One region of the Micromonospora sp. I033 genome, then DNA from elsewhere that is predicted to be linked to it. Evidence: predicted binding sites of a transcription regulator. Region 1 holds the regulator's gene; the other holds the start of a gene.
The links. Region 1 encodes HrcA, which represses chaperone genes, less so after heat shock. Its sites were predicted from a motif close to GGTTNGCACNCTCNNNNNGAGNGTGCNAACC; they were not measured.
Positions count from the first base shown of each region.

Region 1 (14,420 bases):
CCCTGGTGGCCGGCGTGGGTCGCCGCCGCAGCGTCTCGCGCTACTGACGCACCCCGAAGCGCCTCAGCGGGCGCCCGACCGGCCGGTCGGGCGCCCGCTGGCGTTCGCGTGCGCGCCGAGCCCGAATGGGCATTGAACGCGGTCAGCTCCCGAATGGCCGGCCAACCCCCTGCCCCGCGCCCGAATCTGGGCGCGAAAGCCCAGCTCAGTGCGGTCCGGAGCAATTCGTCACGGGAGTCGGTTTGGATTTTCGGCGGGTCGGGCACTTAGCGGTCACGACAGGAACCACACGACACCGTGTGACTCATTCTGAAGAAGGAGGGCGACCGTGGAGCTCACCGTTTGGGGCATCATCACCGCGCTCATCGTGGGTCTGATCGTCGGCGCGCTGGGCCGCCTGATCGTCCCGGGCCGTCAGAACATGCCGATGTGGCTGCACATGCTGATCGGCGTCGGCGCCGCGCTGCTGGGCACGATCGTCGCCCGGGCGTCGGGCTTCGCCGACACGGCCGGCATCGACTGGCGGGAGCTGCTGCTGCAGGTCCTGTTCGCCGCCATCGGCGTGGCCCTGGTGGCCGGCTTGGGTCGCCGCCGCGGCGTCTCGCGCTACTGACCCCCATCCCCCGAAGCGCTCCAGCGGGCGCCCGACCGACCGGTCGGGCGCCCGCTCTCGTCTCTGCCCTGAGCTGCCCGGACGGCACCCCTGCCGCCCGGGCACACGGCTGCGATACCGTCGCCACGGCCGCCCGCCGCGAGTACCCCCTGTTGTAAAGGAAATTTTCCTACTAAGGTGCGGCGGAGAAGGTTAATGCCAAACGGCCCGAGGGAGATATGGCGTGAACAGGTGGAAGCGGCTGGCCCCGGTCACCGCCATCGTGGCCTCGGCCGCGATGGTGCTGTCCGGGTGCGGTGGCTCCGGCGACGACGACAAGGCCGCGGACAACAGCAAGCTGACGGTCTGGATGATGGGTGAGGGCGGCGACGCCCAGACCAAGTTCCTCGACGGCGTCGAGGCGGAGTTCAAGAAGAAGCACCCCGAGACCGACGTCGTGGTGCAGTACATCCCCTGGCTCGAGGCGCCGAAGAAGTTCCAGGCCGCGCTCGCCGGCGGTGAGGGACCGGACGTCACCGAGCTCGGCAACACCGAGACCCAGGGCTGGGCGGCGCAGGAGGCCCTCGCCGACGTCACGGAGAAGTTCAACGGCTGGTCCGAGGGCAAGGACATCCTTCCCGACCTGGTGAAGAACGCCCAGCTCGACGGCAAGCAGTACGGCGTCCCGTGGTACGCGGGCGTGCGGGCCATCTACTACCGCACCGACTGGTTCGCCGAGGCCGGCGTGAAGACGCCGACGAGCTGGGACGAGCTGGTCGCCGCCGCCAAGGCCGTCCAGGCCAAGAAGCCCGGCACCTACGGCATCGCCCTGCCCGGCAACTCCGAGCTGCCGTTCTACTCCTTCCTCTGGGCCGCCGGTGGGGAGATCGCCACCAAGGACGGCGACAGCTGGAAGTCCGGCTACAACACGCCGGAGGCGCAGAAGGCGGTCAAGTTCTGGACCGACCTGGTGACCGTGCACAAGGTCGCCCCGCCGGCCGCCGCCGGTTGGAACGAGGTCGACGCCCGTACCCAGTTCGCCACCGGCAAGGCCGCCATGGCGTTCGCCGGTAGCTGGCAGGGCGGCGCGATGAAGAAGGACAACCCGGACATCGAGAAGGTGTGGGGCACGTTCCCCATCCCCGGTCCGGACGGCCAGGCCGCTCCGGCCTTCGCCGGCGGCTCCGACATCGCCCTCTGGAAGGACAGCAAGCGGCAGGACCTCGCCTGGGACTACCTGACCGTGCTGCTCAGCAAGCAGAAGGACCAGGAGTTCGCCAGCAGCCTCGGCTTCTTCCCGGTCTACAAGGACCTGGTCGGCGGCGGCAACTACGCCAACGACAAGGTGATGGCGGCGTTCGCCACCGCCATGCAGAAGACCAAGCTGACCCCGCTCACCCCGAAGTGGGTCGAGGTCAGCCGGACCAAGACGGTGACCCAGGCGATGAACAGCTCGGTCATCAAGGGCCAGAAGACGGTCGAGAAGGCCACCGCCGACGCGGCCACCGAGATGGAAAGCATCCTCAACGCCAAGTGACCACGCTGACCGAGGCCACCGGCGAGGCCGCCGCGCGGGAGATCCCCGCGCGGCGGCGCCGCCGCGTGGACCGCCTCCCGTACCTGTTGCTCCTGCCCTGCCTGGCGATCATCGCGGTGCTGCTGCTCTGGCCGCTCGGCCAGGTCGTGATGATGTCCTTCTACAAGCTGGACAGCGTCCGGCAGCTACGGGGGGACCGCGAGTGGCCGTGGGTCGGCCTGGCCAACTACGCGCAGATCCTCGGTGACCCGTTCTTCCGTACGGTGCTGCGCAACACCGTGCTCTTCGCCGTGGCCAACGTGGCCCTCACCATGATCCTCGGCACCCTGGTCGGGCTGCTGCTCAACCGGCTCGGGAAGAAGATGGCCACCTTCGTGGCGAGCTGCGTGATGCTGGCCTGGGCCACCCCGGCGCTGACCGGCACCATCGTCTGGAAGTGGATCTTCGACGACACCAGCGGCCTGGTCACCTGGCTGTTCAACAAACTCCCGGACGGGCTCTCCACGGCGCTGTTCGGGCGCAGCGACTGGACCGGCTACGGCTGGTTCAACGATCCGCTGCTCTTCTTCGCCATCCTGACCCTGGTGGTGGTCTGGCACTCGTTCCCGTTCATCGCGGTCAGCGTGCTGGCCGGCCTGAAGAGCGTGCCGAGCGAGCTCCAGGAGGCCGCCCGGGTGGACGGCGCCGGGCCGTGGCGGGTCTTCTGGTCCGTCACCTTCCCGATGCTGCGGCCGGTCTTCGGCATCCTCGTGGTGCTCTCCACGATCTGGGACTTCAAGGTCTTCACCCAGCAGTTCGTGCTGGCCGGCGGCACCCAGGACCGGTCGACGTTCATGCTGTCGATCTACTCCTACGCCGAGGCGTTCTCGCCGCCGCCCAAGTACGGCCTGGGTTCCGCGATCGCCGTCATCCTCACCCTGATCCTGCTGGTGGTGACCGGCGTGTACGTCCGTATGGTGCTGCGGCAGGAGGACGAGTCGTGAAGAAGATCGCCCTCAACGGCGCCGGCCTGCTGGTCGCGCTCTTCGCGGCCTTCCCGGTCTACTGGATGGTCGCCACCTCGCTGAAGCCCAACCGGGAGATCTTCTCGGCCACGCCGCGCCCGGTGCCGGCGGAGCCGACCCTGGAGCACTACCGGGAGATCCTCACCGGCAACCTGATCCCGGGCGTGACCTTCACGGACTTCTTCCTCAACAGCGCGCTGGTGGCGGTGGCCACCGTGGTGCTGAGCGGGCTGGTCGCGCTGCTCGCCGCGACCGCGGTGGCCAGGTTCCGCTTCAAGCTGCGCACCACCTTCCTGATCCTGCTGCTGGTGGTGCAGATGATCCCGCTGGAGGCGCTGGTCATCCCGCTGTTCCTGATGATCCAGCGGCTCGGGCTCTACAACACCCTGCCCAGCCTGATCCTGACCTACCTCGGCTTCTCGCTGCCGTTCGCGGTCTGGATGCTGCGCGGCTTCGTGGCCGCGGTGCCCAAGGAGCTGGAGGAGGCGGCGGCGATCGACGGCGCCAGCCGGGCCCAGACCTTCCGCAAGGTCCTCTTCCCGCTGGTCGCCCCCGGCCTGGTGGCCACCAGCATCTTCTCCTTCATCACCGCCTGGAACGAGCTGATCTTCGCGTTGACGTTCGTCAACGACCAGCACAAGTACACGCTGCCGGTGGCCATGACGTTCTTCTTCGGGCGGGACGACACGGCCTGGGGCTCGGTGATGGCGGCGTCGACGCTGTTCACCCTGCCGGTGATCGTCTTCTTCCTGCTGGTCCAGCGCCGCATGGTCTCCGGCCTGGTCGCCGGGGCGGTCAAGGGCTGAGCCGTGCGCCGGGCAAACCCGTTTCCGGGCGCCTGGCGGCGGCACCTAGGCTGACCGCCATGACGGGCAGGCTGGCGGCGGTGAACCTCGGCGTGGTGACCGAGGCGGAGTGGGCGGGCGACGAGAGCGGTCGCAGCGGCATCGACAAGCGGCCGGTCGACGGCCGGGTCGCGGTCCGGTTCGCCGGGGTGACCGGTGACTTCATCGGCGAGCGGGCCCACCACGGCGGCCCCGACCAGGCCGTCTACGCGTACGCCGAGGAGGACGCCGGCTGGTGGGCCGGCGAGCTGGGCCGGGCGCTGCGGCCGGGCGCCTTCGGCGAGAACCTCACGACCTGGGCGGTCGACGTCACCGGGGCGGTGATCGGCGAGCGCTGGGCGGTCGGCTCGGCCCTGCTCCAGGTGACCAAGCCGCGCACCCCGTGCGCCACCTTCGCCGGCTTCTGGGGCGTGCCCGACCTGATCAAGCGGTTCACCGTCCGGGGCGCGCCCGGGGCGTACCTGCGGGTGCTGCGCGAGGGGGAGGTGGGCGCCGGCGATCCGGTCGAGGTGGTCGACCGGCCGGCGCACGGGGTGACCATCGGGGAGGTGTTCCGGGCCACCACCCTGGAGCCGGAACTGCTGCCCCGCCTGCTCGACGTGCCGGAGCTGCCCGGGTCGCTGCGGGAGAAGGTCCGCCGCCGCCTCGGCGCCGCCGCCGGCTGACCGTCGGGCGCCGGCCCCGTCCGGGCCGGTCCGGCTCAGGCCGCCGCGAAGACCTCGGCCAGCACCTGGGTCGCCGGATCGCCCTTCACCTCGGCCCAGGTGCCCTGCTCGGCCGTCCACTCCAGGCCGCCGAAGCGGACCCGCTTCACCCCGTGGTCGTCGGCGTGCGAGACCAGCCAGTGGGCGTACCGCCAGCCGTTGCGGGTGTCGGCGGCCGGCAGGGTCAGCCCGGTCAGGTCGGTGGCCGAGGCCAGCTCCGGCAGGCCCCAGTCCAGGGCCAGGCTCTGCATCAGGGCGGTGGCGGCCGCCGGGCCGCGCATCGTCGGCGTCGGACCGACCGTGCAGGCCACCGCCCCGGTCGCGTGCCCGAGCAGGGCGCGGGTGAGCACCTGCGACTCGTCCGCCCACTTCTCGTACGCCTCGGGGTAGGCCGACCGCTGCACCCGCTGGGCGGCCTCGGTGATCCGCAGCTTCTCCCAGCCCTTGACCTTCTTCAGCGCGGCGTAGAACTTCTTCGCCGCGTAGCGCGGGTCGCGGATCTCCTCCGGGGTGCCCCAGCCCTGGCTCGGGCGCTGCTGGAACAGGCCGAGCGAGTCCCGGTCGCCGTGCCCGATGTTGCGCAGGTGCGACTCCTGGTACGCCGTCGCCAGCGCCACCACCACGGCCCGCTCGGGCATCCCGCGCTGCACGCCGATCGCCGCGATGGTGGCCGCGTTGGCCATCTGGTCGGCGCCGAGCACGACCTCGCCGTCGGCCCGGACGGTGCAGGTCCGGCTCGCCAGCGGCAGCCGCAGCTGGTGCCCGAACTGCTTCGCGACGAACCACACGCCGAGCAGGGCCAGGACCGCCACCACCACACCCGATGCCACGATCGCCGCTCGCGTTCGCACCCGCACCCCCTGTCCCGACAGCCCGACCAGCGTACGTCGCTCACTCCAGTGTCCGGGTCGGCCGACCGGATGCCTCACGGTGCGTAGCCGACCCCGCACCTCCGGCCTCAGTCTGCGGCGGGCACCCAGGCCGCGGGCCGCTTCTCCCGGAACGCGAGGACGCCCTCCCGGCCCTCCTCGGAGAGGAAGTACCCGGTGGACAGGGCGGCCAACTCGGCGATCTCGGCCCGCAGGTCGGTCGCGGCCGGGCGGCGCAGCAGCTCCTTGGTCCCGGCGAGGGCGTTCGGCGCGCCCTTGACCAGCGAGTCGCGGTAGCGGTCCACCGCGGCGTCCAGCGCGTCCGCCGGCACGGCGGCGGTGACCAGGCCGATCTCGGCGGCCCGCCGGCCGTCGAAGGTGTCGCCGGTGAGGTACAGCTCGGCGGCCGCCCGGGGGTGCAGCCGGGGCAGCACGGTAGCCGAGATCACCGCCGGGATCACCCCGATCCGGACCTCGGTGAAGGCGAACGTGGCCTCCTCGGCACAGACCGCCAGGTCCGCGGCCGCGATCAGGCCCAGCCCGCCGGCCCGCGCCGGCCCGGCCACCCTGGCCAGCACCGGCTTCGGGCACTCCCGGACCGCGACCAGCACGTCGCCCAGCATCCCGGCCGGCACCGACCCGCTGGCGTACGCGGCGGCGGTCTCCTTCAGGTCCGCCCCGGAGCAGAACACCGGGCCGGTGTGGTCCAGCACGATCGCCCGGACCGCGTCGTCGGCGACCGCGGCGGCCAGGCCGGCCAGCAGCTCGGTCATCAGCGGGGTGGAGAGCGCGTTGCGGTTGTGCGGGCTGTCCAGGGTGAGGGTGGTCACCCCACGGGCCGTGGCGACCCGCACGAGAGCGTCCGGAGAGGTCATGCCGGGCACACTAGTGGCCATGCCCGGCGTCCTTCCAGAAGGCGAACCCGTCCCGCGCGACGGGGCGCTGCCCGCTGCCGCCCGCCGCGCCGTCGGCGCGCGCGGCTTCGGCGTGTACGTGCACGTCCCGTTCTGCGCCAGCCGGTGCGGCTACTGCGACTTCAACACCTACACGGCGGCCGAGCTGGGTGGCGGGGCGAGCCGGGAGACGTACGCCGACACGGTGCTGGCCGAGCTGGCCCTCGCCGGCCGGGTGCTGGGCGACTCCCCGCCGCCCCGGGTGGACACCGTCTTCGTGGGCGGCGGGACGCCCACCCTGCTCCCCGCCGACGACCTGGCCCGGATCCTCGACGGCATCGACCGCACCTGGGGGCTGGCCGCCGACGCCGAGGTGACCACCGAGGCCAACCCGGAGACGGTCACCCCGGAGTCGCTCAAGACCCTGCGGACCGCCGGCTACACCCGGATCTCGCTGGGCATGCAGTCCGCCGCCCCCGGGGTGCTGGCGATCCTCGACCGGCAGCACAGCGCCGGCCGGGCCACCGCCGCCGCCCTGGAGGCGCGGGACGCCGGGTTCGAGCACGTGAACCTGGACCTGATCTACGGCACGCCGGGGGAGACCGCCGAGGACTTCGCCGCCTCGCTGGACCAGGTGGTCGCGGCGGGGGTGGACCACGTCAGCGCGTACGCCCTGATCGTGGAGGACGGCACCCGGCTGGCCGCCCGGATGCGCCGCGGCGAGCTGCCGTACCCCAGCGACGACGTGGCGGCGGACCGCTACCTGGCCGCGGAGGCCGCCCTCGCCGGGGCCGGCTTCTCCTGGTACGAGGTCTCCAACTGGGCCCGTTCCGAGGCGGCCCGGTGCCGGCACAACCTGCTCTACTGGACCGGCGCCGACTGGTGGGGGCTGGGCCCGGGGGCGCACAGCCACGTCGGCGGGGTGCGCTGGTGGAACGTCAAGCACCCGACGGCGTACGCGCAGCGGCTGGCCGCCGGGGAGTCACCCGGCCTGGCCCGGGAGCTGCTCACCGCCGACGAGGCGCACATGGAGGACGTCATGCTGCGGCTGCGGCTCGCCGCCGGGCTGCCCCTGTCCGGGCTCGACGAGGCGGGCCGGGCGGGCGCCGAACGGGCCCGGGCCGACGGCCTGCTGGACGCCGGGGCGTACGCCGCCGGCCGGGCGGTGCTCACCCTGCGCGGCCGGCTGCTCGCCGACGCGGTCGTCCGCGACCTGCTGCCCTGACCGGACCGGCCGGCTCCGGGAAGGGAGCCGGCCGGGACGGGTCACTTGATCAGGCTGGCCGACATCGGGTAGCGGTAGAGCTGCCCCTCGTTGGCCTTCACCCCGGCCAGGACGCCGAAGATGATGCCGACGAGCATCGCGCCGAGAGCGACCACGAAGCCGATCAGGATGCAGACGAGGATCCAGCCGACCAGCGCGATGATCGACCAGATGAGCTGGAAGTTCAGCGCGGCGACCGCGTGCGCGCGGACGGTCGGCGACTGGTTGCCGCGGGCGAGCAGGGCGATCAGCGGGGCCACCCAGCCCAGCACGCCGCCGCCGACGAACATCCCGGCGGCCCCGCCGAAGTGCGCGACCAGGGCCCAGGTCTTGTCGTCGTTGTTGGCGTAGCCGGCGGGCGGCCCGTAGGCGCCGCCACCCGGGTAGCCGGCGCCCGAGGGGGCGTAGCCGCCCGGCGGGGGGTAGCCGCCCGGGGGTGGGTAACCGCCCGACGGCGGCTGGCCGCCGGGAGGCGGCGGATAGCCACCGGGCGGGGGATAGCCGCCCGGCGCCGGTGCCCCGGACAGTGGTGCGGTGGGGGGCTCGTCGGCCGGCGACGAACCGTACGGTGCCGACGGCGGGGTCGGCTCCGGCGACGGGGCGCCGGAGTCCCCCGCTCCGGGAGGGCGAGGAGGTTCAGTCATGGACGTCACGGTAGGTCCCGGGGACAAGGGCGCACCAGAGCGAGATCGCCCGGGATGTCCGGCTGTTCGGCCCTGGTGGGTCGGATGTGCGGCGGGCCGCACCGGAGGTGCGTCGCTGATCATCGCGTCGGCGGGCCCGCCGACGTAGACTGGCACTCGCTACAGTCGAGTGCCAGATGCCCGGCCGACGCCGCGCGCCGGGTGCGACGAAGTGCGTCAGGAGGTGGGGAGATGGGTCTCGACGACCGCAAGCTCGCCGTGCTGCGCGCGATCGTCGAGGACTACGTCGCCACGCAGGAGCCGGTCGGCAGCAAGGCCCTGGTCGAGCGCCACCAGTTGGGCGTCTCCCCGGCGACCGTCCGCAACGACATGGCGGTGCTGGAGGAGGAGGGCTACATCCGGCAGCCGCACACCAGCGCCGGCCGGGTGCCCACCGACCGCGGCTACCGGCTCTTCGTCGACCGGCTCTCCCGGGTCAAGCCGCTCAGCCCGGCCGAGCGCCGGGCCATCGAGCGCTTCCTGGTCGGCGCGGTCGACCTCGACGACGTGGTGCACCGCACCGTCCGGCTGCTGGCCCAGCTCACCCGGCAGGTCGCCGTGGTGCAGTATCCCAGCCTGGCCCGCTCCAAGGTGCGCCACCTGGAGCTGGTGCCGATCTCCACCACCCGGCTGATGGTCGTCATGATCGCCGACACCGGGCGGGTCGAGCAGCGGCTGGTCGAGCTGCCGGGCCCGGTCCCCGCCGACGACGTGACCGACCTGCGCCGGCTGGTCAACGAGAAGCTGGTCGGCAGCCGGCTGTCCGACACCCCGCCGCTCGTGCAGGCCCTGGTCGACGAGTCCACGCCGCAGCTGCGCCCGGCCATGGCCACGCTCTCCAGCGTGCTGCTGGAGACGCTTGTCGAGCGGCACGAGGAGCGCATCGCGCTGGCCGGCACGGCCAACCTCACCCGCGGCGGCCTGCTCGACTTCCAGGGCTCGCTGCGCCCGATCCTCGAGGCGCTCGAGGAGGAGGTCGTGCTGCTCAAGCTGATCGGGGAGGCCGAGCCGAGCACCACCCGCGTGCTCATCGGCGACGAGAACGAGATCGACAACCTGCGCGCCGCCTCGGTGGTCAGCACCGGGTACGGCCCGGGCAGCACCATCGTGGGTGGTCTCGGCGTGCTCGGCCCGACCCGGATGGACTACCCCGGCACCATCGCCACGGTGAGGGCCGTGGCACGCTACGTGGGCGAACTGCTGGCCCAGAACTGACCAGTCAGGGCCGACGGCCGGCTCCGGCCGACGACCGGCGCAACGCGAGACGAAACATGAGGACACCGAACGCAGTGGCCAGGGACTACTACGGCATTCTCGGCGTGAGCCGGGACGCCTCCGACGACGAGATCAAGCGCGCCTACCGCAAGCTGGCGCGGCAGTTCCACCCGGACGTGAATCCGGACCCGGAGGCACAGGAGAAGTTCAAGGACATCAACGCCGCGTACGAGGTCCTCTCGGACGATCGGAAACGGCAGATCGTCGACCTGGGTGGCGACCCGCTCGCCCCGGGCGGCGGGGGCGCGGGCCCGGGTGGTCCGGGCGGCACCGGCCCGTTCGTCGGGTTCCAGGACATCATGGACGCGTTCTTCGGCGGCGCCGCGGGCGGCAGCCGGGGCCCGCGGCCGCGTACCCGGCCGGGTGCCGACGCGATCCTGCGGCTGGAGCTCGACCTGAACGAGACGGCGTTCGGCGTCGAGGCGCCGATCACCGTCGACACCGCGGTGCTCTGCACCACCTGCTCCGGCGCCGGCACCGCGGCCGGCACCCACCTGGCCACCTGCGAGGCGTGCGGCGGCCGGGGCGAGGTGCAGTCGGTGCAGCGGACCTTCCTCGGCCAGGTGGTCTCCGCCCGCCCGTGCACGGTCTGCCAGGGCTACGGCACGACCATCCCGCACCCCTGCCCGACCTGCGCCGGCGACGGCCGGGTGCGCACCCGGCGCTCGCTCACCGTCAAGATCCCGGCGGGTGTCGAGGACGGCATGCGGATCCGGCTGGCCCAGCAGGGCGAGGTGGGTCCGGGCGGTGGCACCGCCGGCGACCTCTACGTGGAGATCCACGAGCGGCCGCACGACGTCTACTCGCGCAAGGGCGACGACCTGCACTGCCGGGTCACCGTGCCGATGACGGCCGCCGCCCTCGGCACCCGGCTGACCATCAAGACCCTCGACAGCGAGGAGACCGTGGACGTCAAGCCGGGCACCCAGCCGGGCAGCACGCTGCGGCTGCGCGCCCGGGGCGTACCGCACCTGCGCGGCACCGGCCGGGGCGACCTCTACGTCCACCTCGACGTGCGGACCCCGACCAAGCTCGACGCCGACCAGGAGCGGATGCTCCGCGACTTCGCCAAGACCCGCGGCGAGGAGGTCGCCGAGCTGACCAAGCAGGGCGGCTTCTTCTCCCGGATGCGCGACGCCTTCAACGGGCACGCCTGAGGTGTCGGCGCCGCTGTTCCTGGTCGAGGCGCTGCCCGCCGGTGACACGCTGACGCTGGACGGCCCCGAGGGGCACCACGCGGCCACCGTGCAGCGGCTGCGCGCCGGCGAGGAACTGCTGCTCGCCGACGGGCGGGGCGGCACGGCGGCCGCGCTGGTCACCGCCGTCGGCAAGGGCACCCTCGACCTCCGGGTCACCTCCCGGGGGTACGTCGACGCGTCCGTGCCCCGGCTGGTCGTGGTGCAGGGCATCGCCAAGGGCGACCGGGGCGAGCTGGCCGTGCAGGCGATGACCGAGGTGGGGGTCGACGAGATCGTCCCCTGGGCGGCGTCCCGCTCGGTGTCCCAGTGGCGCGGTGACCGGGGCGTACGGGCCCGGGACAAGTGGGCGGCCACCGCCCGGGAGGCCGCCAAGCAGGCCCGCCGCCCGTGGCTGCCGGTGGTGGCCGGCTCGCCCGACGAGTCCACCACCACGGTGGCCCGGCGGATCGCCGGCGCGGCCGCCGCGTTCGTCCTGCACGAGGAGGCCGAGGAGCGGCTGGCCACCGCCGAGCTGCCCGACGCCGGCGAGATCGTCCTGGTGGTCGGCCCGGAGGGTGGCATCGCCCCCACCGAACTGACCGCCTTCCAGGAGGCCGGCGCCCACCCGGTCCGGCTGGGTTCGTCGGTCCTCCGCACGTCCACGGCCGGCGTGGCCGCCCTCAGCGTCCTGTCCGCCCGCCTGTCCCGCTGGTAACCGGGCGGGCCGCCCACCCTTGATCAACTCTTGGTGGGTGGGTGGGGTCAGGTGCGGAGGTAGGAGGCGCCGTTGAGGTCGATGATGGTGCCGGAGGCCCACTCGGCCTCGGGGCTCGCCAGCCAGTGCACGGCGGCGGCGATCTCCTCGGGGCGGGCCACCCGGTGGAACGGGGACTGGGCGCGGACGGCGTCCCCCCGGGGGCTCTTCAGGTGCTCGTTGGTCATGTCGGTCTCGACGAACCCGGGGGCCACGCTCGCCACCGCGATGCCGTAGGGGGCCAGGGCCACCGCCAGGGACTGGGCCATCGCGTTCATCCCCGCCTTGCTGGCCCCGTACGCCGGGTTCGCCGGCTCGCCCCGGAACGCGCCCCGGGAGGAGACGTTGATGATCCGGCCACCCCGCTCGCGCATGTGCTGGGCGGCGCACCAGGCGGCGTTCGCCGCGCCGAACAGGTTGGTGTCCAGCACCTCGCGCCAGCGCTGCCGCCACTGCTCGTAGCTGCTCTCGAAGACCGGGTGCGGCGGGTCGGCCGGGCCGAACACCCCGGCGTTGTTGACCAGGACGTCGAGACCGCCCAGGCGCTGCGCCGCCTCGTCCACCACGGCCCGGACCGCGTCCGGGTCGGCCAGGTCGGCGCGGACCACCACATGCCCGTCGCCGGGCAGCTCCGCCCGCAGCGCCTCGGCCAGCTCCGCGGAGTCCCGGTGGTGGATCGCCACCCGGTCCCCGCCCGCCGCGAACGCCTGCGCCACCGCGCGGCCGATGCCGCGCGAGGCCCCCGTCACCAGTACCGCCCGAGAAGTCACGCGGCACATCATGCCTGAGCCGGTACGGGACGACTTACCATGCCCCGATGGGAACCGACTGCCTGTTCTGCCGGATCGTCGCCGGGGAGATCCCGGCCACCATCGTCCGCGAGACCGCCACCACCCTGGCCTTCCGGGACATCGACCCGAAGGCGCCGACCCACGTGCTGGTGATCCCGAAGGAGCACTACGCGGACGTGGCCACCCTGGCCCAGGGCGACCCGGGGCTGGCCGCCGAGGTGCTGGGCACCGCCGCCGTGGTGGCCGAGGAGGAGGGGCTGACGGTGGACGGCTTCCGGCTGATGTTCAACACCGGCCCGTACGGCGGCCAGGAGGTCTTCCACGTGCACGCGCACCTGCTCGGCGGCGCGCCGCTCGGCCCGATGCTCTGCCGCTGAGGCGCTGCCTAGACTGCCCTCATGATCACGGTGCATGACCGGCTCGGCCGGATGGTGCGGCAGGCGCAGGTCGACGGGCGGATCCCGGCGGTCTCGGCGGCCCTCCACCGGGCCGACCGGCCGCTCTGGACCTGCACGGTCGGCGGGACCGGCAACGACACCCCGCTCGGGCCGGAGACGGTCTTCCGGATCGGCTCGGTCACCAAGACCTTCACCGCCGTGCTGGTCATGCAGTGCCGGGACGAGGGGCTGCTCGACCTGGACGACCCGATCGGGCGGCACCTCGACCTGCCGGCGCACGGCGAACTGACCGTACGCCGGCTGCTGTCGCACACCGCGGGCCTGCAGCGCGAGCCGCACGGTGACGTCTGGGACAGCCTGCGCGCGCCCGACGTCACCGAGCTGCTCGCCGACCTGGCCCGGGTGGAGCGGGTGCTGCCCACCGGGAGGCGTTTCCACTACTCCAACCTCGGTATGGCGCTGCTCGGCGAGCTGGTCGCCCAGCTGCGTGGCGGCACCTGGGCCGAGGTGCTGGCCGAGCGGGTGCTCGCCCCGCTCGGGCTGACCGCCACCGGCCCGACCCCGGGCGACCGGGCGGCCACCGGGTACCTGGTCGACGCGTACTCCGACGAGGCCCGGCCGGAGCCGGACACGGACTTCGGCGCGGTGGCCCCGGCGGCGCAGCTCTGGAGCACGGCGCCGGACATGGCGCGCTGGGCGGCCTTCCTGGCCGACCCGGCCGCGCTGGACCCGGCGGGCGCGGTGCTCGCGCCGGCCACCCTCGACGAGATGCGCTGGCCGCTGACCACCACCGACGAGACGCTCTGGGCCGGTGGCTTCGGTCTCGGGCTGATCCTGGTGCCGCAGCCGGGGCGGGTGATGCACGTGGGGCACGACGGGGCCATGCCCGGTTTCCTGGCCGCGGTCTACGGCCGGCGTGGCGGGGACGGCACCGCCGGCGCGATGGGCTGCGCGGTCCTCGGCTCCTCCGGCACCGGCGTGCCGGTCTTCGAGCTGCCGCACCGCCTGCTGGCCGCGGCCGCCGAGCACGACCCGGCCGACATCGAGCCGTGGCGGCCCGGCGCGCCCGCCCCGGAGCACCTGCGCGGCCTGCTGGGCCGCTGGTGGGGCGAGGGTTTCGAGTACGTCTTCTCCTGGCACGACGGGACGCTGCGGGCCCGGGGCGCGGACGATCCGGCCGGCAAGCCGCCCGCGGTGTTCGCGCCGCTGCCGGACCGTCCGGACGTGTTCCGCACGGTCTCCGGCCGGGAGGTGGGCGAGCTGCTCCGGCTTACCCGGGACGAGCGCGGGGCGGTGGTCCGGATGCACTGGGCCACCTACCGCTTCTCCCGGCACCAGGAGACCTTCGAGAGGTACGACTTCCGCGCCGGCAGTTGATCTCCTACCGCCGGAAATGGGCGAGGTGCGGGCGGTGTTGACCCGATACGATGGGAGTCACGACCGCCGCGCCAGCAGGGCCCGGCGCCGAGTTCGAGAGCAGGTGGCGTAGGGCCCGACGGCCCGACCTATGACCGGCACCCCACCTCCCGACCCGCCCCGGGTGCAGACCAGGATCACGGTCCCCGACCAGAAGATCATGGTGAATCTGCTCGGCGCGGGCGACGAGATCCTGCGACTCGTCGAACGCTCGGTC
Region 1 is NZ_JBSSLX010000008.1:6,863-21,282, reverse strand. It holds gene ACW0Q9_RS02710 (GlsB/YeaQ/YmgE family stress response membrane protein) at 1-47, shown strand, start outside; gene ACW0Q9_RS02705 (GlsB/YeaQ/YmgE family stress response membrane protein) at 329-613, shown strand; gene ACW0Q9_RS02700 (sugar ABC transporter substrate-binding protein) at 837-2,129, shown strand; gene ACW0Q9_RS02695 (carbohydrate ABC transporter permease) at 2,126-3,112, shown strand; gene ACW0Q9_RS02690 (carbohydrate ABC transporter permease) at 3,109-3,939, shown strand; gene ACW0Q9_RS02685 (MOSC domain-containing protein) at 3,999-4,643, shown strand; gene ACW0Q9_RS02680 (hypothetical protein) at 4,679-5,539, opposite strand; gene ACW0Q9_RS02675 (enoyl-CoA hydratase-related protein) at 5,641-6,426, opposite strand; gene hemW (radical SAM family heme chaperone HemW) at 6,446-7,669, shown strand; gene ACW0Q9_RS02665 (DUF4870 domain-containing protein) at 7,711-8,352, opposite strand; gene hrcA (heat-inducible transcriptional repressor HrcA) at 8,584-9,606, shown strand; gene dnaJ (molecular chaperone DnaJ) at 9,681-10,823, shown strand; gene ACW0Q9_RS02650 (16S rRNA (uracil(1498)-N(3))-methyltransferase) at 10,825-11,559, shown strand; gene ACW0Q9_RS02645 (SDR family NAD(P)-dependent oxidoreductase) at 11,607-12,368, opposite strand; gene ACW0Q9_RS02640 (histidine triad nucleotide-binding protein) at 12,416-12,766, shown strand; gene ACW0Q9_RS02635 (serine hydrolase domain-containing protein) at 12,788-14,164, shown strand; gene ACW0Q9_RS02630 (PhoH family protein) at 14,295-14,420, shown strand, end outside.

Region 2 (14,420 bases), on a different contig from region 1:
GGGGTGCGCAGCCGCACGTGTTCCAGGCAGGCGGGCAGCCCGTTGGAGTTGAGCCGGCTGCGCACCTGGGCGGCGGCGGCCAGGTAGAGGTCGCGCATGGTGCCGCCGAAGATGACCATCTCCGGGTTGAAGATGTTGACCAGGTTGGCCACGCCGAAGCCGAGCCAGTCGCCGGCCTGCCGGACGGCGGTCTGGGCCCGCGCGTCGCCCCGGTCGGCGGCGTCGAAGACGGCCAGCAGGGCCTCGCGGCCCCGGGCGTCGGAGCGGCCGGCGGCCCGGAGCAGTCCGTGCTCGCCGATCTCGGTCTCCCAGCAGCCGCGCCGCCCGCAGTCGCAGCGCACGCCGTCGCGGACCACCACCATGTGGCCGACCTCGCCGCTGTAGCCGCCGTGTCCGGTGAGCCGCCGCCCGCCGGCGATGATGCCGGCGCCGACGCCGACGTCCCCGTAGAGGTAGATGACGTTGTCGCAGCCGGCCGCGGCGCCCCGGGCGTGCTCGGCGAAGGCGGCCACGTCGGCCACGTTGCCCACCGTGATGGGCACGTCGACGCCCAGCTCCGCGGCGAGCGCCGCGCCGATCGGCTCGTCCACCCAGCCGGTGGTCGGGCTGAGCCGGACCAGCCCGTCCTCCCGGCGGACCATGCCGCAGACCGCGACCCCGGCGCCCACGCAGATCGAGTCGGGCGGCACCGCCCGGTGCATCTGCTTGACCGCGCCGGCCAGCAGCGGGGCGGCCTCCTCGGCGACGAGGTTGCGCGGCCGTTCCAGTTCCCGGCGGTCGAGCACCTCACCGCCGAGCCCGACCCGCGCGGCCCGCAGCCGGTCCACCTCGACGCTGTACGCGTACGCGTAGACCCGGGCCGACTCGGGCCGGACGACCAGCGAGGGTCGTCCGGCCCGGCCGGTCTCCTTCGGCGTCCCCTCGCTGACCAGACCGGCGCCGGCCAGGTCGGCGGTCAGCGCGCCGATGGTGCTGCGGTTGAGGCCGAGCGCGGTGGTCAGCTCCGCGCGGGTGGTGGCTCCGCGCACGTGCACGTAGCGGAGCAACGCGCCCAGGTTCTGCCGACGGATCTCGTCCTGGCTGGGTCCCGCGCGCATCGCCACCGTCATGCCCGTACCGGGTTCAGCGGGTGCCCGTGGCGGCCGAGCGGCGCCGCGACAGGGCGTCGACACCCGCGGCGAGCATGAGCACCAGGCCGGTGAAGATGTACTTCAGGCCGGCGCTGAGGTCCAGCAGTCCCATGCCGTTGATGATGACAGCCACCACGGCGCCGCCGAGCACCGCGTTGATCATCCGGCCCTTTCCGCCGAAGAGGCTGGTGCCTCCGATGACGGCCGCGCCGACCGCGTAGAGCAGGACATTGCTGCCGCCCGTGTTGGGGTCGACGGACCGGTCCTTGCTGGCCGCGATGATGCCGCCGATCGCCGCCATCCCCGAGCAGATCACGAAGGCGGAGATCTTGATCCGGTCCACGTTGATACCGGCCCGCCGCGCGGCTTCCGCGTTCCCACCGACCGCATAGAGGTGCCGGCCGTACGCGGTGCGGTCGAGCACGAACGTCCAGAAGATGAGCAGGACCGCGATGATGGGCACGACCACCGGCATGCCCTTGTTCGACGAGATCAGCGTGTTGATGCTGCGCTCCTGGTTGAGCACGTAGACGGCCGAGCCGATCAGGACGGCGACCCCGACGATCCGGGCGCCCACCACGGCGATCGGGTCGGTGACCAGGCCGCGCGCGGCCCGGTTCCGGTGCCGCAGCAGCTGCGCGGCGGCGTACCCGAGGATCGCGACGGCGGCCAGCAGCCAGCCGACGGCCGGCGGGATCAGGCCGTTCTCGATGCCGACGATCACGTCGTCACCGATCGAGATGTTGGTGCCCTCCTTCATCAGCAGCAGCACCACACCCTGGAAGCCGAGGAAGCCGGCGAGGGTGACCACGAAGGACGGGATGCCCACCTTGGCCACCAGGAAGCCGAGCGTCAGACCGATGATCACGCCAGTGGCGAGGGCGGCCGACACGGCCACGTACCAGGGGTAGCCGAGCACGCTGACGACGTTGGCCAGGATGGCCGCGCACACACCGCTGGCGAAACCGGCAGAGAGGTCGATCTCACCGAGCAGCAGCACGAAGATCAGGCCCATCGCGATCACCGTGACGGCGGCGCCCTGGGTGAAGAGGTTCGCGAAGTTCCCCGCGGAGAGGAAGACCGGGCGCACGATCGCGAAGACGACGCAGAGCACGACGAGACCGATGACGGCGGGCAGGGAGCCGAGGTCGCCGCCGCGTACCCGGGCGAGGTAGTTGCGGACGTGGTCGGCGACGGCGGGTGTGGGCGTGACGGCCGCCGGTCCGTCCTTCTTCACAGCGGTGGTGGTCATCGAAGGGCTCCCGGGGTGGCGTCGGCGTGCTCGCTGCCGTTGCCCGACCCGGCGCCGAGGCCGAGGTTGCCGGAGCGGCCGGCGGTGATCAGCTCGACCACCTGCGAGTGAGTGATCTCGGTGGTCTTCACCTGGGCGACCATCTGGCCGAGGTAGAGCGCGGCGATCCGGTCGGAGACGGCGAAGACGTCGTTCATGTTGTGCGAGATGAGCACCACGGCCAGGCCCTTGTCGGCCAGCCGGCGGACCAGCTCCAGCACCTGGGCGGTCTGCGCGACGCCGAGCGCGGCGGTCGGCTCGTCCAGGATGACCAGCTTGCTGTTCCAGAGCACGGCCTTGGCGATGGCCACGGTCTGCCGCTGCCCGCCGGAGAGGCTGGACACGTGCTGGCGCAGCGACTTGACGGTGCGGACACTCAGCCCGGCCAGGGTCTCGGCGGCCAACTGCTCCATGGTCGGCTCGTCCAGCACCACCCCGCTGCGCTTCTCCCGGCCCAGGAACATGTTCTGCACGATGTCGAGGTTGTCGCAGAGCGCGAGGTCCTGGTAGACCACCTCGATGCCGAGCCCGGCGGCGTCCCGCGGGTTGTGGATGGTCACCGGTCGCCCGTCGAAGAGGAATTCGCCGGCGTCGGTGGGGTAGATGCCGCTGATGCACTTCACCAGGGTCGACTTGCCGGCGCCGTTGTCGCCGACCAGCGCGGTCACCTCACCGGGATGGGCCGAGAAGGCGACATCGCGCAGAACCTGGACGGGACCGAAGCTCTTGTCGATCCCGCGTAGCTCCAGCAGGGGGGTCGCGGACACGGGGGTCTCCTTTTGTAACGGAGGGAAGATCTCGGACCCGTCCGTGACGTGCCGCCCGGCACGGTGGTCACCGTGCCGGGCGGCGTCGCCGGCGGGTTGAGGTGGGGCGGGTCAGCTGATGCCGGCGTCGGTGCAGAGCTTCGCGTACGCCCCGGTGCAGAGTTCTTCCTTGGTGACGAAGCCGTCGGCCACGACGTCCTTGACGTTGTCCTTGTAGATGGCCTTCGGGGTGAGCAGGACGGCGGCCACGTCCCGGCCGCCCTCCGGGTCCTTGACCGTCTGGCCGGTCTCCTTGCGCTCGCCCTTGGCCAGTGCGATCGCCAGGTCCGAGGCGGCCTTCGCCTCCTCCTTGATGGCCTTGTAGACCGTCATGCACTGGTCACCGGCGAGGATGTTCTGCAGGCCCTGGACGGTGGCGTCCTGGCCGGTCACCGGCACCTTGCCGTTGAGCTTGTTCTTCTTCAGCACCGAGATGGCCGCGTTGCCGAGACCGTCGTTGGCAGCCAGCACGCCGTCGATCTTGCCCTTGGTCTGGGTGAGCATCTGCTCGAAGATCACGCCCGCCTGCGCGTTGTCCCAGTCCGGAACCGACTGGTCCGGGCCCTTCACGTATTCCTTCGAGTCGAACTTCGGCTTGAGGATCGAGTCGTAGCCGTTCTTGAACAGGGTGGCGTTGTTGTCGGTCGGGGAGCCGTTCAGGTAGGCCACGACCGGGCTCTTGGCGCCCTTGTCGGTCAGGCACTTGCTCAGGCCCTCGCCCTGGAGCTTGCCGACCGCCTCGTTGTCGAAGCTGACGTAGTACTCGGCGGAGCCGCCCAGGGTCAGCCGGTCGTAGTCGATGGTGGCGACGCCCTGCGACTTGGCCTTCGCCAGGACGGCCTTGCCGGTGCCGGAGTCCAGGTTGACGATCATCAGAGCGGTGACGCCGCTGGTCAGCATGCCGTCGGCGATGGTGGAGAAGGCGGACTTGTCGCCCTGGGCGTTCTGGATGGTGTAGTCGACACCGGCGGCCTTGAAGGCCTCCTCCAGGAACTTGCGGTCCGCGCTCTCCCAGCGGGCGGAGGACTTGCTGTCCGGGAGGATCACGCCGATCTTCGGCTTCTTGTCGGTCGAGCCGCCGGCCTGGTCGGAACCGCCGTTGTCACCGCAGGCGGCCATGCTGCCGGTCGCGAGAAGACCGACGGCCGCGAAGGTGAGGAAGCCCTTGCGCATATGCATGGGTCCTTTCGGGGGTTGGGGGAGTTGTCGGTGTTTTGTTGTGCCCGGCAACGTATTCCTCCCCGCCGAAGCCGCGCAAGAGAGCCGAGGTCAGAAGTTTGTTGGCGGCAGTAACAATTCAGCAACGCAACTGACACCCCGTCGTCACCCCGCGAAGAGCGCTCCCTCGGACGGCCTGCGGAAACGCTCCCATGTAGCCGGTCAGGCGCTGGCGATCGGGGCGGTGACGGCCCCCGTCAACGCGACCAGGTCACCCGGGGCGAGTCGCAGTTGCAGGCCCCGACGCCCCGCCGAGACGTAGACCGCCGGATGCTCCAATGCGGACGCGTCGACGACCGTGGGCAGCCGCTTGCGCTGGCCGAGCGGGCTGATCCCGCCGCGGACGTACCCGGTGGTCCGCTCGGCCACGGTCCGGTCCGCCATGGCCGCCCGCTTGCCGCCGACCGCGGCCGCGAGAGCCTTGAGGTCCAGTTCCCCGGTGACCGGTACGACCGCCACGGTCAGCCCGCCGTCGACCTCGGTGACCAGCGACTTGAACACCTGGCCCGGGGGCACCCCGAGGGCCGCCGCGACCAGGGCGCCGTAGTTCGGCGCGTCCGGTGAGACGTCGTACGGGTGGGTGCTGTGCGCGATCTTCCGCTTGGTCAGCAGTGCCGTCGCCGGAGTGCCCTGTCCCGCCATGACCGCCAAGCTAACCGGCCCCCGCCCACCGGGCGAGCCGAAAACCGTCAGGCGGGAAGCGGGCGGCCGGTGGCTCGGGCCGCCGGCCTCCCGGCGGGCCGCCGGCCGGTCGGTTCAGGCGGGCACCGGCTGGCAGAGCAGCACGGTCGGTGCGCCGGCCACCCTGGTCAGCACCAGGCTGGCCGCCGCGTCGCCCGCCAGCTTCAGGTCCCGGCGCAGCTTCTCCGGTTCCAGCGCCGAGCCGCGTTTGAGGATCTCCACCCGGCCGACCCGGCGCTCCCGCAGCAGGGCGCGCAGCCGCTTCAGCGAGAACGGCAGCACGTCGGTGATCTCCAGGCAGCGGGCGAACGGGGTCGGTCGGGCCGTGTCGCCGTACAGGTAGGCGATGCTCGGGTCGGCCAGCGTGGCGTCGAGGTCGCGGGCCAACTCGGCGACCAGGTGCGCGCGCACCACCGCCGGATCCGGGTCGTAGAGGAAGCGGCGGGTCGCCCCGACCGGCGCCTCCGCGTCGCCCGCGCCGGTCAGCACATGTGCGGCGTCGCCGCGGAGCAGCGTGGCCCGACGGGGCACGTCGGCCAGCGCGCCGCACCAGAGCGCCGCCTCGACGAGGTCGCCGTCGACGCTCACCCACTCCGCCTCGGCCCCCGCCGGGATCAGCGCGTGGTCCAGCCCCGGGGCCACCTTCACCACCGTGTGCGGCACCCGCTCGGCCAGCCCGGTCACGAAGTCCCACGACGGCGAGTAGGAGTTCGGGTCGAAGATCCGCCGGCCGGTGCCGGCCTTCCGCCGGGCCGGGTCGCAGAAGACCCCGTCGACCCGGGTCACTTCGAACGCCGTGGCGTCCCCGCACTCCACCGTGAACCGGTCGGCCAGCCCGGCCGCCTCGGCGTTGGCGGCAGCCATCGCGGCGGTCAGCGGGTCGGCCTCGACGCCGTACACCCGGATGCCGGCCCGGGCCGCGGCGAGCGCGTCCGCCCCCAGGCCGCAACCCAGGTCGGCGAGCGTGGCGACGCCCGCGGCGCGCAGGCGTTCCGCCCGGCGCCGCGCCACGACGCCCCGGGTGGCCTGCTCCAGGCCCGCCCGGGTGAGGAACATGCCGTGGGCCGCGGGGCCGAACTTGCCGACCGCGCGGCGGCGCAGCTCCGCCTGGGTCAACGCCGCCGCCGCGAGGCCGGCCGGCACCCCGGCGGAGCGGAGCGCCGCCGCCGCCGTCAGCGGGTCGCCGCCGGCCACCCGCGCCGCCGCGTCGAGCGCGGCCGACCCCTCGGGGGTACGCAGGGCGGCGAACTGTTCCAGGTCCACCCGGACATTCTCCCGGCCACCCCGGGGCCGACCGCCCCCGGACCCCTGCGGCGACCCATGATCGACTCCACCTCGCCGGAGTGGCGGTGTGCGGGTCGTCGGGATACCGCCACGTCGCCGACCTGGAGTCGATCACCCAGATCTCGGCCGGCCCGGGGCGGTGGTGTCAGCGAGGGGTGGGGGCGGCGGCGACGAAGGCGCGCCAGCTCGCCGGGTCGAAGGTGAGCGCGGGGCCGCCCGGGTCCTTGCTGTCCCGCACGGCGACCACGCCGGGCAGGTTGTCGGCGACCTCCACGCAGGCGCCGCCGTTCTGGTTGCTGCGCGAGGCCTTGCGCCAGGTGGCACGGGTCAGGTCCATGATGTCGCCACTTCCTCGATCAGCCGGACGGACTGCCCCCGTGGCAGCGCCTCTCCTGCCACAGCCTCCCAGCGCCGACCAAGGGTGGCAATGTCGTTCGGGCCGTCCACGGTCTGTGCCCGGAGCTGGTTGTCGAGGTGGGCCAGCTCGGCGCCGCTGGCGAGTCGGGCCAGGATGAACGGGCCGGCGAGGCCGGCGTGCCAGAGCGCATCGGCCGGTACGACCCGGATCTGCACGTTCGGCTCCGCGCCGGCGGCCAGCAGGTGCTGGAGCTGCTCGTGCATGGCGATCCTGTCGCCGACCTGTCGGCGCAGCGCCTGCTCCTCAATCACCGCGACGAGCTGGGGTCGATCGCTGCCGGTCAGCACCGCCTGCCGGGCCAGTCGGGCCACCACCCGCGCCTCGATCTCCTCGGCCGTCAGCTCGCCGCCCACGCCGAGCATCGCCCGGGCATACCCCTCGGTCTGGAGCAGGCCGGGGATCACCGTGGGGTCGTACCAGCGCAGCGAGGTGGCCTCCCGCTCGATCTCCTCCCACGGGCGGAACCAGTCCGGCGCGGCGTGGAAACGGATCAGCTCCAGCATGGTGGCGAAGAGGCCGCCGGTCTTCAGCACCGCGTCGACCCGGGCCACGTAGTCCGGCCGGACCGGACGGTCGCCGGTCTCCACCGCGCTCACCTGCGACGACGAGTAGTTCACCAGCTTGCCCAGCTCCTCCTGGCTGAGCCCGCGCGCCTGCCGCGCCCGCCGGAGCTGGTCGCGCAGGAACGTCAACGTCGGCACCTGGGTCATCCGGCCCCCCCTCCTCGACGGCTACGGCCCCGAACGGTAGGGAGCCGGTCACCGTGCGTCGAGGCGTTCCGGGCATGTTGCGGCGACCCGTGGCGGAACTGTGGCGACACGGGAGGCGACGGGTTGGCACTCTCCTTGACGGAGTGCTAGCCGAGGAATAACCTGCGATTAGCACTCTCACCCTGAGGGTGCCAACGCCCGGGCCCTGGTGTCCGGGGGTTGAGCGCCAGGCGGACCGGCACCCGCGACGACGGCCCCGCCCGGTGGCATGTGGCAGATTGACGCCGGTCGGCGCGCCGACCGGCAACGACACCAAGTACCCCAGGAGGGTATGCCCGTGACTACCGCGACCAAGGTTGCGATCAAGCCGCTCGAGGACCGCATCGTGGTCCAGGCGAACGAGGCCGAGACCACCACCGCCTCGGGCATCGTGATCCCCGACACCGCCAAGGAGAAGCCGCAGGAGGGCACCGTCCTCGCTGTCGGCCCGGGCCGGATCGACGACAAGGGCAACCGCGTGCCGATCGACGTCAAGGTCGGCGACACCGTCCTCTACTCGAAGTACGGCGGCACCGAGGTCAAGTACGCCGGCGAGGAGTACCTGGTGCTCTCCGCCCGCGACGTCCTCGCGGTCATCGAGAAGTAAGCAACCGATCAGTGTCGTTGCCCCGGTCCGGCTCGCCGGGCCGGGGCAGCGTCGCTTGGAAGGGATACAGATGGCGAAGATCCTGAGCTTCTCGGACGACGCCCGGCACCTGCTGGAGCACGGTGTCAACGCCCTCGCGGACGCGGTCAAGGTCACTCTCGGCCCGCGCGGGCGCAACGTCGTCCTGGACAAGAAGTTTGGTGCGCCCACGATCACCAACGACGGCGTGACCATCGCCAAGGAGATCGAGCTCACCAACCCCTACGAGAACCTCGGCGCGCAGCTGGTCAAGGAGGTGGCGACCAAGACCAACGACGTCGCCGGCGACGGGACCACCACCGCGACCGTGCTGGCCCAGGCCATGGTCCGCGAGGGCCTGCGCAACGTGGCCGCCGGGGCCAACCCGACCGGCCTCAAGCGGGGCGTCGACGCGGCGGCCGCCAAGGTCTCCGAGGCGCTGCTCGGCCGGGCCGTCGAGGTGGCCGACAAGGAGTCGATCGCGCACGTCGCGACGATCTCCGCGCAGGACGCCACCATCGGCGAGCTGATCGCCGAGGCGATGGAGCGGGTCGGCCGCGACGGTGTCATCACCGTCGAGGAGGGCTCCGCCCTCACCACCGAGCTGGACGTGACCGAGGGTCTCCAGTTCGACAAGGGCTTCATCTCGCCGAACTTCGTCACCGACGTGGAGGGGCAGGAGGCGGTCCTGGAGGACCCGTACATCCTGATCACCACGCAGAAGATCTCGGCGATCGAGGAGCTGCTGCCGCTGCTGGAGAAGGTCCTCCAGAACAACAAGCCGCTGCTGATCATCGCCGAGGACGTCGAGGGCCAGGCCCTGTCCACGCTGGTGGTCAACGCGATCCGCAAGACCATCAAGGTCTGCGCCGTGAAGGCCCCCGGCTTCGGCGACCGCCGCAAGGCGATGCTGCAGGACATGGCGATCCTGACCGGCGCCGAGCTGGTCGCCCCGGAGCTGGGCTACAAGCTCGACCAGGTCGGCCTGGAGGTGCTGGGCACCGCCCGCCGCGTCGTGGTCGACAAGGAGAACACCACGGTCGTCGACGGTGGCGGCCAGTCCGCCGAGGTCGCCGACCGGGTCGCCCAGATCCGCAAGGAGATCGAGGCCTCGGACTCCGAGTGGGACCGGGAGAAGCTGGCCGAGCGGCTGGCGAAGCTATCCGGCGGCATCGCGGTGATCAAGGTCGGCGCGGCCACCGAGGTCGAGATGAAGGAGCGCAAGCACCGCATCGAGGACGCCATCGCCGCGACCAAGGCCGCGGTCGAGGAGGGTACGGTCCCGGGTGGCGGCGCCGCCCTGGCCCAGATCCTGCCGGTGCTCGACGACGACCTGGGCTTCACCGGTGACGAGAAGGTCGGGGTCTCGATCGTGCGCAAGGCGCTGGTCGAGCCGCTGCGCTGGATCGCCCAGAACGCCGGCCACGACGGCTACGTGGTGGTGCAGAAGGTCGCGGGCCAGGAGTGGGGCAACGGCCTCAACGCCGCCACCGGCGAGTACGTCGACCTGGTCAAGTCCGGCATCCTCGACCCGGTGAAGGTGACCCGCAACGCGGTCAGCAACGCCGCGTCGATCGCCGGCCTGCTGCTCACCACCGAGAGCCTCGTGGTGGAGAAGCCGGAGAAGGCCGAGCCGGCCGCCGCCGGTCACGGCCACGGCCACGGGCACGGCCACCAGCACGGCCCGGGCTTCTGATCCCGCGCCGTACGGCCTGACGTCAGGGCACACCGCCACCCGGCGGTGTGCCCTGATCCGTATCTGCTTACGGAACGCTGACGAGGTTGGCGGTAGCCCGCCCGGACCGACGACACTGGTCGCCGTGAGCAGCATGTCGCGCGGTCGGGCCGCGCTGGCCGGGGTCACCGCCGCCGCCGTCGCGATCGGCGTTGCCGAGCCGGTGGCCGTTCTCACCGGCCCGCGGTCCGCGCCGCTGATCGCGGTCGGCGGGCTGGTGGTCGACGTGGTGCCCGAGCCGCTCAAGCAGTTCGCCATCGCGGTGTTCGGCACGTACGACAAGATCGCCCTGCTGGTGGGCACGGCGCTGCTGCTGGCCGCGATCGCCGCGCTGCTCGGCGTGCTGGCGGCCCGGCGGCTCCGGATCGGCCTGGCCGGCATCGCGGCGTTCGCCGCCCTCGGGGTGGCCGCCGCGCTGACCCGGGCCGGCGCGGACGCCTTCGACGCGCTGCCCGCCCTGGTCGGCGGCGGGCTGGGGGCGCTCACGCTCTGGGCCTTCATGGCCGGCCCGCTGCGGGAGGACGCCGGGCCGCCGGCCTCGTCCCGGCCGTCGCCCACCCGGCCGACGCCGACGCCGACGCCGACGCCCGAGCCTTCGCTGTCCGCGCCCACGCCGCCCCCGGTCGTCGCGGCGCTCGCACCCGAGGAGCCTCCGGCCGGGTGGGAGCCGCTGGAGCCCGGCGACCACGAGTCGCGGCGGCGGTTCCTGCGCGGCGTCGGCCTGCTGGCCGGCACGGCGGCGGTGGCCGGCCTGGGTGGGCACTGGCTGGCCGGGCGGCGGGGCGTCGCGGCGGCCCGCGAGGCGGTGAAGCTGCCGGCCCCGGCGGCACCCGCCCCGCCGGTGCCGGCCGGCGCGGACCTGTCGGTGAGCCGGCTCGCCCCCTTCGTCACCCCGAACCGGGAGTTCTACCGGATCGACACCGCCCTGGTGGTGCCGCAGGTGGACCCGGCGACCTGGCGGCTGCGCATCCACGGCCGGGTCCGCAACCCGATCGAGCTGAGCTTCGACGACCTGCTCGCCCGGCCGATGGTCGAGCGGTACGTGACCCTGGCCTGCGTCTCCAACGAGGTGGGCGGGGACCTGATCGGCAACGCCCGCTGGCTGGGCGTGCCGATCAAGGAGTTGCTGGACGAGGCGCAGCCGGAGGAGGGGGCGGACCAGGTGGTCGGCCGCTCGGTCGACGGCTGGACCTGCGGCACCCCCACGGCGGTGCTGCGGGACGGGCGCGACGCGCTGCTCGCAATCGGGATGAACGGCGAACCGCTGCCGGTCGAGCACGGCTTCCCGGTGCGGATGGTGGTGCCCGGCCTCTACGGGTACGTCTCGGCGTGCAAGTGGGTGACCGAGCTGGAGCTGACCAGCTTCGCGGACTTCGACGCGTACTGGGTGCCGCGCGGGTGGTCGGCACAGGGACCGATCAGGACGCAGTCCCGGATCGACGCGCCGCGCCCGCGCAACCGGCTCACCGCCGGCCCCGTCACGGTGGCCGGGGTGGCCTGGGCCCAGCACCGGGGCATCCGCCGGGTCGAGGTACGCGTCGACGGCGGCCCCTGGCAGGAGGCGCCGCTGGCCCCGACGGTCTCGGTGGACACCTGGGTGCAGTGGTCGTGGCGCTGGGCCGCCACGCCGGGCGAGCACACCCTCCAGGTCCGGGCCACCGACGCCGCGGGGGAGGTCCAGCCGGAGCAGCGGCGCCCGGTCGCCCCGGACGGCGCCACCGGCTGGCACACCGTCACGGTGACGGTGGGCTGACGCGGGTCCTTCGTCCGGCGGATCCGGACATACCGCTCCGATCCCCGTTAATCTCGTCCGGTGGAGGGCGGATCGGGGCGCAGGCGCTCACTGATCCACGGCTACGGCACGGCCCGGCGGGCCAGCTGGCTGGAACTCTTCTTCGACCTGGTCTTCGTGGTCGCGGTGTTCCGGCTCGGGCAGCTCCTGGTGGCCGATCCGTCGGCGCGCGGAGTGCTGGTCTTCGCCGGTCTCATCAGCACGATCTGGTGGCTGTGGTTCAGCTTCTCCTACTTCGCCGACCTCTTCGACGACGACCGCCCGCCGAGCCGGCTGGTGCAGCTCACCGCGATGCTCGGGGTGCTGGCGCTGTCCGCGTCCCTCCCCGGCGCGAGCGCCGCCGACGCGGACCGCTTCGCGGTGACCTACGGGCTCCTGCTGGTGCTGCTCGCCGGGTCGTACGGCGTCGTGGGGTGGATCGACCTGGAGGCCAGGGACTTCTGCCGGTGGAACGCCGGGGGGTTCCTGGTGGCGGCCGTGCTCTGGTTCGGCTCGCTGCTGGTGGCCGCACCCGCCCGGTACGGGGTCTGGGGAGCCGCGCTGGCGCTCAACGCGGCGGTCGCCGGACCGTTGGCGTACGCCCTGTCGCGCCGCGCACCCACCCAGAAGTCGCACATGCCGGAACGCTTCGGCCTGTTCACCATCGTCGTGCTGGGCGAGGCGGTGCTGGCGGTGGCGAACGGCATCGACGCCGGCGGCTGGCGACCGGCCTCGGTGGCGATCGGGATCGCCGGGTTCGTCATCGCGTGCGGGATCTGGTGGGTGTACTTCCTCGCCACGTACGACCGCGAGGCGGGCAACCGGGTGCTGCGGGCCGGGCGGCAGGCGATCCTGCGCAGCTACCTTTACGCCTACGGGCACCTGGTGGTCTACGCGGCGATCGTGGTGGCGGGGGTCGCCGTCGAACTTGCGGCGGAGGCGGCGGCCGGTCACGGCCCCGGCGCCACCGTGGCCGGTCGGCTGCTGGGCGGCAGCCAGGTGGCCATGATGGCGGGCTGCGTCGTCATCTACCGCGGCATCAGCCTGTCGGTCGGCCGCCCGGTCGCGCTGGCGCAGGCGGGGTTGGCGCTCGTGGCGCTGGTGATCGGGCTGGCGGGGCTGCCGCCGCTGGTGGCTGTCTCGCTCGCCGCGGCGTCCTGGGTGGCGCTGACGGTCGTGGAGCAGTGGTCCGCGCCGGACATGCGGGAGTGAGCCCGGGACGGCGCGGCAGGCGCCGCGGCCCGCTCCACGGGGGAGCGGGCCGCGGCGGTGGTGCCGGCGCCTCAGACCGCGACGCGCCCGCCGTCGACCGGCAGGACCGCGCCGTGCACGAAGCTCGCCCGGTCGGTGGCCAGGAAGGCGACCGCCTCGGCGATCTCCTCGGCTGAGCCGGGACGCCCGGCGGGGGACATGCTCGCCAACTGGTCGAGGTCCTCGCCCATACCGGCGGTGCCCTCCGTCCGGGTGGGGCCGGGGCTCACGGCGTTGACGCGCACCCCGTGCGGCCCGTACTCGGCCGCCCAGGACTTGGTGAGCAGCACCAGCGCGGCCTTGCTCGCCCCGTACAGGCTCATCCCCGCCATGCCGAACTCGGCGACCATGGTGCTCAGGTTGATGATCGCCCCGTGGCCGCGCTTCGCCATCTCGGGCGCCAGCTCGGCGACCAGGAAGTACGGCACCTTGACGTTCAACGCGAACACCGAGTCGAAGGTCTGCTCGCTGGTCTGCTCGGTGGGGCCGAACGGGTAGATGCCCGCGTTGTTGACCACGATGTCGACCTGACCGGCCAGATCCCGGGCCCGGGCGGCCAGTTCCCGCGCCGACGCCTCGTCCCGCAGCTCGATCGCCACGAAGTCGGCCCGCCCGCCGCTCGCGCGGATGTCCCGGACCACCTGGTCGCCCCGCTCCGGGTCCCGGCCGGAGATCACCACGTGTGCGCCGAGTTCGGCCAGCGCCCGGGCGGCCGCCCGGCCGATGCCGCTGTTGCCGCCGGTCACCAGCGCCGACCTGCCCTGCAGTTCCGTGCTCATGTTTCACCCACCTCTGTTCCGCGTCTGCGGTTCCGGTCGGGCCTGTCCCGACCAGTGGGTGCAAGTCGGCGGGCGGCCGAGGTTTTCCCGCCGGGTTGATCGAGGAACTTATGGCCGCCATAAGCGGCCCGCGGGCTACTCCGTCGCCCGTAGTTCCAGGGCGGCGATCAGCCGGCCGAGATCGCGCCGGTGGGAGCTGGCCGGCCAGGCGGCCCAGGTGCGCCGGACCAGGGGATGCCCGACCAGCGGGGACCAGGTGACCGACTCGGGGAGCGGCTGCGACCAGTGGGGCGGCGCCAGCGCGAACGCCGTGCCCGCGGTCACGGCGGCGAGTTTGACCTCGGCGATCAGCTCCTGTCCCTCTGGTGCGGCGGGTCCGAGATCCAGCCCGTGGCTGCGCAGGATCGCGGTCAGCTCGTCGTACCAGGCGGGGCTGCCGGAGCGGGGGAAGCCGACCCAGTCCAGCCCGGCGAGCGCGTCCAACCGGATCCCGTCCGGCCCGGCGAGGGCGGCGGCCTGTGCCGTGGCCAGCAGCACGCCCAGGCGTTCCTCGACGACCGGTACGGCATCCAGGTCGGCGCCGACGGGGTGCTCCCGCACCAGCCCGACGTCGAGCTCACCGGCGCGCAGCGCGGCGAACTGTGCGGCGGTGGACAGGTGGCGGGCCTGGACCCGGGTGTCC
Region 2 is NZ_JBSSLX010000009.1:36,869-51,288, forward strand. It holds gene ACW0Q9_RS03100 (ROK family protein) at 1-1,097, opposite strand, end outside; gene ACW0Q9_RS03105 (sugar ABC transporter permease) at 1,123-2,382, opposite strand; gene ACW0Q9_RS03110 (ATP-binding cassette domain-containing protein) at 2,379-3,188, opposite strand; gene ACW0Q9_RS03115 (sugar ABC transporter substrate-binding protein) at 3,300-4,400, opposite strand; gene ybaK (Cys-tRNA(Pro) deacylase) at 4,608-5,087, opposite strand; gene ACW0Q9_RS03125 (THUMP-like domain-containing protein) at 5,202-6,389, opposite strand; gene ACW0Q9_RS03130 (DUF397 domain-containing protein) at 6,556-6,747, opposite strand; gene ACW0Q9_RS03135 (helix-turn-helix domain-containing protein) at 6,738-7,538, opposite strand; gene groES (co-chaperone GroES) at 7,870-8,184, shown strand; gene groL (chaperonin GroEL) at 8,255-9,898, shown strand; gene ACW0Q9_RS03150 (molybdopterin-dependent oxidoreductase) at 10,023-11,690, shown strand; gene ACW0Q9_RS03155 (low temperature requirement protein A) at 11,751-12,920, shown strand; gene ACW0Q9_RS03160 (SDR family NAD(P)-dependent oxidoreductase) at 12,992-13,738, opposite strand; gene ACW0Q9_RS03165 (LysR family transcriptional regulator) at 13,874-14,420, opposite strand, start outside.
Region 2: a site for HrcA is predicted at 7,705-7,735, ahead of groES (co-chaperone GroES). Genes of this name have one in related genera too.